DNA from 4 places in the Rhizobium sp. NLR10b genome. Region 1 is predicted to be linked to each of the others. Evidence: predicted binding sites of a transcription regulator. Region 1 holds the regulator's gene; each other region holds the start of a gene.
The links. Region 1 encodes LexA, which represses DNA repair genes until DNA is damaged. Its sites were predicted from a motif close to TGTTCNNNNTGTGTTCNG; they were not measured.
Positions count from the first base shown of each region.

Region 2: a site for LexA is predicted at 1,491-1,508, ahead of HJB91_RS05300 (YifB family Mg chelatase-like AAA ATPase). Genes of this name have one in related genera too.
Region 3: a site for LexA is predicted at 917-934, ahead of HJB91_RS05720 (DNA recombination protein RmuC). Genes of this name have one in related genera too.
Region 4: a site for LexA is predicted at 823-840, ahead of recA (recombinase RecA). Genes of this name have one in related genera too.

Region 1 covers NZ_JABDWV010000007.1:211,254-213,456, reverse strand. Annotated here, with positions in the region: gene HJB91_RS13780 (VOC family protein) at 1-743, opposite strand, end outside; gene lexA (transcriptional repressor LexA) at 939-1,658, shown strand; gene HJB91_RS13770 (ComEC/Rec2 family competence protein) at 1,639-2,203, opposite strand, start outside.
Region 2 covers NZ_JABDWV010000003.1:76,387-78,589, reverse strand. Annotated here, with positions in the region: gene HJB91_RS05300 (YifB family Mg chelatase-like AAA ATPase) at 1-1,399, opposite strand, end outside; gene gshB (glutathione synthase) at 1,554-2,203, opposite strand, start outside.
Region 3 covers NZ_JABDWV010000003.1:164,993-167,195, reverse strand. Annotated here, with positions in the region: gene HJB91_RS05725 (globin-coupled sensor protein) at 1-770, opposite strand, end outside; gene HJB91_RS05720 (DNA recombination protein RmuC) at 967-2,190, shown strand.
Region 4 covers NZ_JABDWV010000012.1:97,910-100,112, reverse strand. Annotated here, with positions in the region: gene HJB91_RS20290 (carbohydrate kinase family protein) at 1-724, opposite strand, end outside; gene recA (recombinase RecA) at 955-2,043, shown strand; gene alaS (alanine--tRNA ligase) at 2,199-2,203, shown strand, end outside.

The DNA of each region.
Region 1 (2,203 bases):
CGCAGACCACGATCGGCGGATGAGACGGCAAGCTCGAAATAGGCCTCCAGCCCTTCGGGCGTCATCAGGCTGATCTTCGCATTTGATGCCGCGATATTCACGCCGAAACCGGTTTTCTCCGCCGCCGCCTGCCCTATCGCAAGTCCGACGAAGGCGGCGAATGCCGCCGGGTCCGGCGCACAAAGCGCGATCTCGGCAATGCCGATCACGCCATTGGCATGCGTCTCCAGCGCGGCGCGATCTGTCGGGAAGGAATTGATGCGCTGGCAGGTAAAGAGAAAGAAATCGGGTGCGCGCAGATCAGCTGCAAAGGCCAGCTTGAAGCTGCCGACGGTCTCCGAACCATCCGGCATCCGCATCGGCCGGCTGAATTGCAACATCTCGCCGGCGCTCGCGCCGTTGCTGACAAAGCGCTTATGATCGAGGCCGGCATCCTCGCTGAGGAAGGCCAGCGCAGACAATCCCTCCTCGCCGCAGCGGAAGCGGAAGGCGCGATTGCGGGCGATGAAGACATTGCCGTGGCGGGCCGCTGCCTCGCTCTCCTCGACGCTCGCCACGCCAAGCGGCTCCAGATAGGTCTTGTCGGCGAAAAAGACGCAGGCATTCTCCGTTCCGAAGGGATGGCGCCCATCGGCGGCGACGGTGAAACCGAGCTTGCCGAGCCTCTCACGCGCCAGATCGATATTGACCACCGGCAGCACGACGTGATCCAGCGGATGCGACTTGGCGGAATGCGCGTTCATGATATCCTCCTGAAAGGGGCAAAGATGTGCGACAGCCCCTCCCCGAATGCAAGCGATGTGCGCCAATCCCGTCGAATGAAATTAAAAATCTCGACGAGTTGGCCCGAAGTTTTACGGAAATTTAGCTACTTGCGGAACACATATGGAACATATAGTGTCTGTTCTGGATTTGTTTCAATCAGGGGTCTGACGTCGATGCTCACGCGCAAACAACAGGAGCTTCTCCTTTTCATTCATGAGCGCATGAAGGAATCCGGCGTCCCTCCCTCCTTCGACGAAATGAAGGATGCCCTGGATCTCGCCTCGAAATCCGGCATTCACCGCCTGATCACGGCGCTCGAGGAGCGCGGCTTCATTCGCCGGCTACCGAATCGCGCCCGGGCGCTTGAAGTGATCAAGCTTCCGGAGGCCTATAACCCCAGCCTGCAACAGCGCCGCGGTTTTTCGCCGAGCGTCATCGAGGGCAGCCTCGGCAAACCCCAGCCGGTCGCCGCCCCCGCTGCCGCAAAGCCGGTCGCCGACAACGGCAACTCTGTCTCCGTGCCGGTCATGGGAAGAATCGCCGCCGGCGTTCCGATCTCGGCGATCCAGAACAACACGCATGACATCATCATTCCCGCGGACATGCTTGGCTCCGGTGAGCACTACGCGCTGGAGGTCAAGGGCGATTCGATGATCGACGCCGGCATCTTCGACGGCGACACCGTGATCATCCGCAACGGCAGCACCGCAAGTCCCGGCGACATCGTCGTTGCCCTCGTCGACGACGAGGAAGCAACGCTGAAACGCTTCCGCCGGAAGGGCGCCTCGATCGCGTTGGAAGCCGCCAACCCGGCTTACGAGACCCGGATTTTCGGGCCGGACCGCGTCAAGGTGCAGGGCAAGCTCGTCGGCCTCATTCGCCGTTATCACTGACAGCAGCCGGACCGGATTCGGTAAAACTGTCTTTGCGCCAATCATAGGCGCGATGGCGCATCCATGGCCGCGATAGCGCCTCGAATGCGGTTGCGACCTGCAGGCCGGCATCGGCGAAGCGCAATTCGACGGAACCGGTCCTGCGGAGCGTCTCGCCGGTGAAGAGCGTCCCGCCTGAACGGCAGCTGTTGAAACGCAGGCGGACTGAGGTCACGACGATATCGGCCGTATCGCAGGCCGGGCCGAGATAGGCGGCATTGTCGATGACGGTGACGATATGGCCATTGCCGAGTCGTGATGTGCACCACGCCTTCTTGACGCAGGAAAACCGGTTTGCTTCACCGCCTGCTGCGGCTGCCCGCATCGCTGCGCTCGCTTCGTTCTGCTGATCGCGGGAAAGCCTGACTCGGCGGTCTTCTCCTTCCGGCGGGATAGCCGGACCATCCAGCATCTTCGGTGGAACATGTGTCGGCAGGACCAGCGCTCGCTGCCACTGGTCGAAGATGAAATCCGGCGGGTTTTCACGGTTGGACGCGATTGCCTCA
Region 2 (2,203 bases), on a different contig from region 1:
GGGCGGAGAATTTCATCTTCTCGGCGGCGTCGCGCAGGAGTTGCAGGCCGCTCGCATCGGGCTCGGCGAGTTTTTCGATCATTGATGTGGAGCAGCGGGCATTGGTGCCGATATCCCTGGCGCCGGCGCGCGCGAAGCGCTCCTGCTGGAGCTCGCGGGCGCGGGCGACGCGGCGGGCGACATCGGCGCTGGCCTCGGCCGCCATCGGGCGGATCAGATCGGCGGCGGAGACGGCCGGCACATCGATGCGGATATCGATGCGGTCCATCAGCGGCCCGGAGATGCGGGCCTGGTAGTCGCTCATGCAGCGCGGGCCACGGGCGCAGGTATGGCCGGGCTCACCGGCCATGCCGCAGCGGCAGGGGTTCATCGCCGCGATCAGCTGGAATTTCGCCGGATAGGAGACGCGGTGATTGGCGCGCGCAATGACGCATTCGCCGCCTTCGAGCGGCTGGCGCAGCGCATCGAGCGCCTGCGGCGTGAACTCGGGGAACTCGTCGAGGAAGAGCACGCCGTGATGGGCGAGCGAGGCCTCGCCCGGCCGGGCGCGCAGACCGCCGCCGACAAGGGCGGCCATGGTGGCGGAATGATGCGGGGTGCGGAAGGGCCGGCGATCGGACAGCTTGCCGCCGGTGAGCTGGCCGGCGATCGAATGGACCATCGACACTTCAAGCAGTTCGGCGGGCGAAAGCGGCGGCAGGATCGACGGCAGCCGCGACGCCAGCATCGATTTGCCGGAACCGGGAGGCCCGACCATCAGGAGATTGTGGCCGCCGGCGGCCGCCACCTCGAGCGCACGTTTTGCGCTTTCCTGGCCCTTGATCTCGGCAAGATCCGGCAGGTTGGCGGCATTGGCGCGGATCGACGGCTCCGGCCGGGAGAGCACCTGCGTGCCGCGAAAATGATTGGCAAGGGCAATCAGGCTGCGCGGTGCGAGAATATCGACCTCGGCGCCGGCCCAGGCAGCCTCGGCGCCGCTTTCGGCCGGGCAGATCAGCCCCTTGCCGAGAGCATTGGCGCCGATCGCGGCCGGCAGCGCGCCAGCGATGGCGGCGATGGTGCCATCGAGATTGAGCTCGCCGACGACGACAAAATCCGACAGCGCATCGGCGGGAATGGCGCCGAGAGCGGCCATCAGCGCCAGCGCGATTGGCAGATCAAAATGCGAGCCTTCCTTCGGCAGATCGGCGGGCGCCAAGTTGACGGTCACCCGCTTGCCCGGCAGCGCCAGGCCGGAGGCGTGAAGGGCGGCCTGAACGCGCTCGCGGCTTTCAGCGACCGCCTTGTCAGGCAGGCCGACGATCTGCATGCCGACCTTGCCAGGCGCGATCATGACCTGGACCTCGACCGGCACGCCTTCGATGCCCTGGAATGCTACCGTACTGACACGCGCGACCATATGCCCACCCTTGTCCCGCAAACTCTTAGAGACCGCCCCGTGGCCGTTGAAAGCCAGCGGTTGCAATCTGGCACGGAAGCAGGACTAAAACAAGAACAATAAAAGAACGCAGGCGGATAAGCAGCAGTAATCGCGGTTGTACCCGATCGCAGCCTCAGCCGCGCTTGCGCTCGATCGCGTCCCAGAGCAGGGCCGCGATATCGGCGCCGCCGAACTTCCTGACCTCGCGGATGCCGGTCGGCGAGGTGACGTTGATCTCGGTCATGTAATCGCCGATCACGTCGATGCCGACGAGCAGGAAGCCGCGTTCCCTCAGCGCGGGGCCGATGCGGGCGCAGATTTCCTTTTCGCGCGGCGTCAGTTCGGTCGCCTCGGCGCGGCCGCCGACATGCATGTTGGAGCGGCTGTCATGCTCGGCCGGCACGCGGTTGATGGCACCGGCAAACTCGCCGTCGACAAGGATGATACGCTTGTCGCCCTTGCGCACGTCGGGCAGATATTGCTGGGCGATGAAGGGCTCGCGGAAGAGTTGGCCGAACATTTCCAGCAGCGAGGAGAGGTTGCGGTCGTCGCGGGTCGAATGGAAGACGCCGGCGCCGCCATTGCCGTAGAGCGGCTTCAAGATGATGTCGCCCATCTCGTCGCGGAAGCGGCGGATTTCGGCGGGATCCTTGGTGATCAGCGTCTTCGGCATCAGATCGGCGAATTCGGTGACGAAGATCTTCTCCGGTGAATTGCGCACCCAGGCCGGATCGTTGACGACGAGCGTCTTCGGATGGATGCGCTCGAGGAGATGCGTCGAGG
Region 3 (2,203 bases), on a different contig from region 1:
TCGTTGGTCGCATTGGAAATGACGTCGGCGCCGTTCATGATATGGCCGGACGTGTCCCGCACCGATGCAAAGGACTGGCGAAGCGCCTTGACGGCACGATTGTAATCCTCGGCCATTTGCCGGAAATCACCTGGCAGGTCGGACGGCAGGGTAGCCTCGAGATCGCCGTTCGACAGCGCCTCCAGGCCGCGGCGCAGCTGCTCGAGCGCAAGCGCCTGGTCGGATTGGGCTTGGGCGCGCTGCTCTTCAAGAGCCTGGCGTTTGGCTTCAAGCGTCTCGAGATAGACCGAGATGGAATAATCCATGTCGAGCATGCCCGCCTTGATGACCGCCGACAGCTTCTCGGCGAGCAGTTTGCCCTGCTGGCGCGCGAAGACCGACGGCCACTGCTTCTCCATGATGCCCTTGACGAGTTCGGACATGACAAGGGCGTAGCCGCCGACATACCAGCGCGGCTCCAGCCCGATGCGGGCATGCGTTCGGCCGACCGCGGTCACGCCGTCCACATAGCTCTCGTCGAAGGCGCCGCCGGCAAGCTTGCTCCAATGATCCTGCTGGTGCTTCTTGGCGTGGGCGACATGGTTCTTATCGGCGAAAAAAGCCGATACGGCGGGGGTCCTGGCGATCTTGGCATAAAACTTGTCGAGGGCAGCGCCGATCAGCTCTGATATGACGGGGCTGATATCCCGCATCGACCGGCGCGTCGCCTCGTCCAGTTCGATGAAATCGAGACGCTGTCTGAGGGCACTGTCGGTCTGCTGGGATGTCATGGAAATCTCTGTACTTGGCGCAACGGCGCGGGAGGGAATTCATTGGCACAGATTTTGGCCAATATGGTTGAGCAATGATTAAACTGGCAGCGATTTTCCGCGTCGGCGAGGAAAGCGACAGAGAGGATATTGGGAATTGCCGATTTTGTTCACGTTTTGATCTATATATTGCCCCATCTTCTGTTATGGTTGCGGCATGACCGTTCATCCCGAATCGCTCGCCCTCTCCGTCGCCTCGCTCAGTCCGGCCATGCTGGCGCTTGCCGGCGGCGTTCTCATCGCCTTTGTGCTTCTGGTGATCATCCTTCTCTTGCGCGGCATCAGCCTCCGCCGCGAGCAGGCGGAGGAGGCGAGCCTGCGGGCTGGCGAAAGCGAGGCGCGCATGGCCGAGCTTTTGAAGATCCAGGCGGAGATGCAGGGCCGCATCACGGCCATGGCCGAGGTTTTCGGCGCGCGTCAGAGCGAGCTCAATCAGGCAATCAGCCAACGTCTCGACGGCATGTCGCAGCGCGTCAGCTCGACGATCACCGAGCAGACGAAATCGACGCATGAGAATCTGCAGCGGCTGCAGGAGCGGCTGGCGGTCATCGATGCGGCGCAGAACAATATCCAGACGCTCGCCAAGGACGTCGTCGGACTGCAGGCGATTCTCTCGAACAAGCAGACGCGCGGCGCCTTTGGCCAGTCGCGGATGGAGACGATCGTCGCCGACGGCCTGCCGATGGGCGCCTATGCCTTCCAGCAGACGCTCTCCAACGGCTCGCGGCCGGACTGCACGATCCGCATGCCGAACGGCGCGCCGCCGCTTGTCATCGATGCGAAGTTCCCGCTCGAAGCCTGGAACGCCATCCGTGACGCCGGCAGCCCCGAGGCCGCCAAGATCGCCGGCCAGCAGTTCCGCCGCGATATGGAGATCCATATCCGGGATATTTCGGAGAAATATCTGATTCAGGGGGAAACCCAGGAGACGGCCTTTCTCTTCGTGCCGTCGGAATCGATCTTCGCGGAGATCCACGAGAACTTCGAGCCGCTGGTGCAGAAGGCACACCGAGCGCGCATCGTCATCGTCTCGCCATCACTTCTGATGCTGTCGATCCAGGTCATCCAGGCGGTGCTGAAAGACCAGCGCATGCAGGCGCAGGCGCATCTGATCCAGGGCGAGGTGGCACTGCTGATGGACGATCTCGGCCGCCTCGACGAGCGGGTGCGCAAGCTGCAGGGCCACTTCGCCATGGCGCAGAAAGATATCGACATGGTGGTCACGTCAGCCGACAAGCTCACCAGGCGCGGCGCCAAGATCGAGGCGCTGGAATTCGAGGCAGGCGGTGACGCCAAGCCCGCCCGCGATGGCGAGGCTCCGGCCAAATCGGTGGAAAGCCGTACCGGCCTTCTCAAGCTTCGGGTGGTTGACGAGGAGTGACCGCTTCGGGCAG
Region 4 (2,203 bases), on a different contig from region 1:
TTGGCGGCTGCAGCGCCACGGCGCGGTCTTTGCAAATCGCAACAAGCTCACGCCGGCCGCGGGTGACCACGGCGTTTCTGATGCCGATCTCGTTCAGGAGCGGCGGCCAACCGCCCAAATCCTCCGGCTGCACGCCGGTAACGGCAGCGGCTTCGGCCTCGTTCAGGAACAGATAGTCGATATCCGCGATGCAGGGTTTCAGCCGGACCACCTTGGCCGGCGAGATTGCGATGGCCGCGACGGGTTTGGCCAGGGAGTTCGCCTTGGCGACGATCGCCGCGATCGTCTCTTCCGGCAGATTGGCGTCGACGAGAATGAAATCATGCGCGGCGAAGGCCTCGCGCACCCAGCGGATGGACAGGCGCCGCGGCACGAAGAAGCGGTAGAGATCCATGTCGGCAAGGGCGATCACGAGGTCGCCGTTCTTCTCGATGATCGCTGTGTAGCTCGGCGTCTTGCGGTCGAGGAAGACGAAGGGCCGGTCGTCGATGCCGGCGAAATCGGCGGCTTCGCCGACCATTTCGCCGAAGGGATCGCCGCCGCGCGGCGAGATCATCGTCACGTGAAAGCCCAGTCTTGCAAGGTTGCGCGCCGCATTGAAACCGCCGCCGCCCGGCTCCTCGAACCAGGTGCCGGGGTTGCTGGCCCCTGGCGCCGTTTCGCCGGAGATGCGGCCACGCCTGTCGATATGGGCGCCGCCGAGAACGAGAATCTTTTTCATCAACTCACCCGCTTCTCATAACCCGGGAAAGGCGAATCGAAGCGGTCCGCCTGGCTGCGACAAAGCCGGCTCATAAGGCCTAAGCCGTTGCTTTGCATTGATAAAACAAATGTAGAACACGGGCCGTTTTACCTTTTTCTTTCAAATGTTTGTACGCCTATTGCGGGAATGGAACAAATAGGGTACAAACTCGACATTGCTTGAGCGGCTTCAATAACCTAAAGGTGGATCGGATGTCTCAGAATTCATTGCGGCTGGTAGAGGACAAATCGGTGGACAAAAGCAAGGCGCTTGAAGCGGCACTCTCACAGATAGAGCGGTCGTTCGGCAAGGGCTCGATTATGAAACTCGGTTCCAACGAGAACGTTGTCGAGATCGAGACGGTTTCGACGGGCTCGCTTGGTCTTGATATCGCGCTCGGCATCGGCGGTCTGCCGAAGGGCCGTATCATTGAAATCTATGGGCCGGAAAGCTCGGGCAAAACAACGCTTGCGCTGCAAACCATTGCGGAATCGCAGAAGAAGGGCGGCATCTGCGCTTTCGTCGATGCTGAACACGCGCTCGACCCGGTCTATGCCCGCAAGCTTGGCGTCGATCTGCAGAACCTTCTGATCTCGCAGCCAGACACCGGCGAGCAGGCGCTCGAAATCACCGACACGCTGGTGCGCTCCGGCGCCGTCGACGTTCTCGTCGTCGACTCGGTCGCCGCGCTGACGCCGCGCGCCGAAATCGAAGGCGAGATGGGCGACAGCCTGCCGGGCATGCAAGCCCGCCTGATGAGCCAGGCGCTGCGCAAGCTGACCGCTTCGATCTCCAAGTCGAACTGCATGGTGATCTTCATCAACCAGATCCGCATGAAGATCGGCGTCATGTTCGGTTCGCCGGAGACAACGACGGGCGGCAATGCGCTGAAATTCTATGCGTCCGTGCGCCTCGACATTCGCCGCATCGGCTCGGTCAAGGAGCGCGAAGAGGTGGTCGGCAACCAGACCCGCGTCAAAGTCGTCAAGAACAAGATGGCGCCTCCCTTCAAGCAGGTCGAGTTCGACATCATGTATGGCGAAGGCGTGTCGAAGACAGGCGAACTCGTCGATCTCGGCGTCAAGGCCGGTATCGTCGAGAAGTCGGGCGCCTGGTTCTCCTATAACAGCCAGCGTCTCGGCCAGGGCCGCGAAAACGCCAAAACCTTCCTGCGCGACAATCCGGATCTCGCTCGGGAGATCGAGCTGGCGCTGCGCCAGAATGCCGGCCTGATCGCCGATCGTTTCCTGCAGAATGGCGGTCCGGATGCCGATGACGGCGATGCCGCCGCGGAAATGTAATTTTCGCGCTTGAACTTGATCTGATATCTCAGCCGGCTGCATTCCCTTATCAGAATGCGGCCGGTTTTGTTTGTCGGCTGGACAGTGGCGGAGGCGAACGTTAAAAGCCGATGGATTTGTATTTACCGGCCTCGGGCAGCATTGAAGGGCATAGAATGAG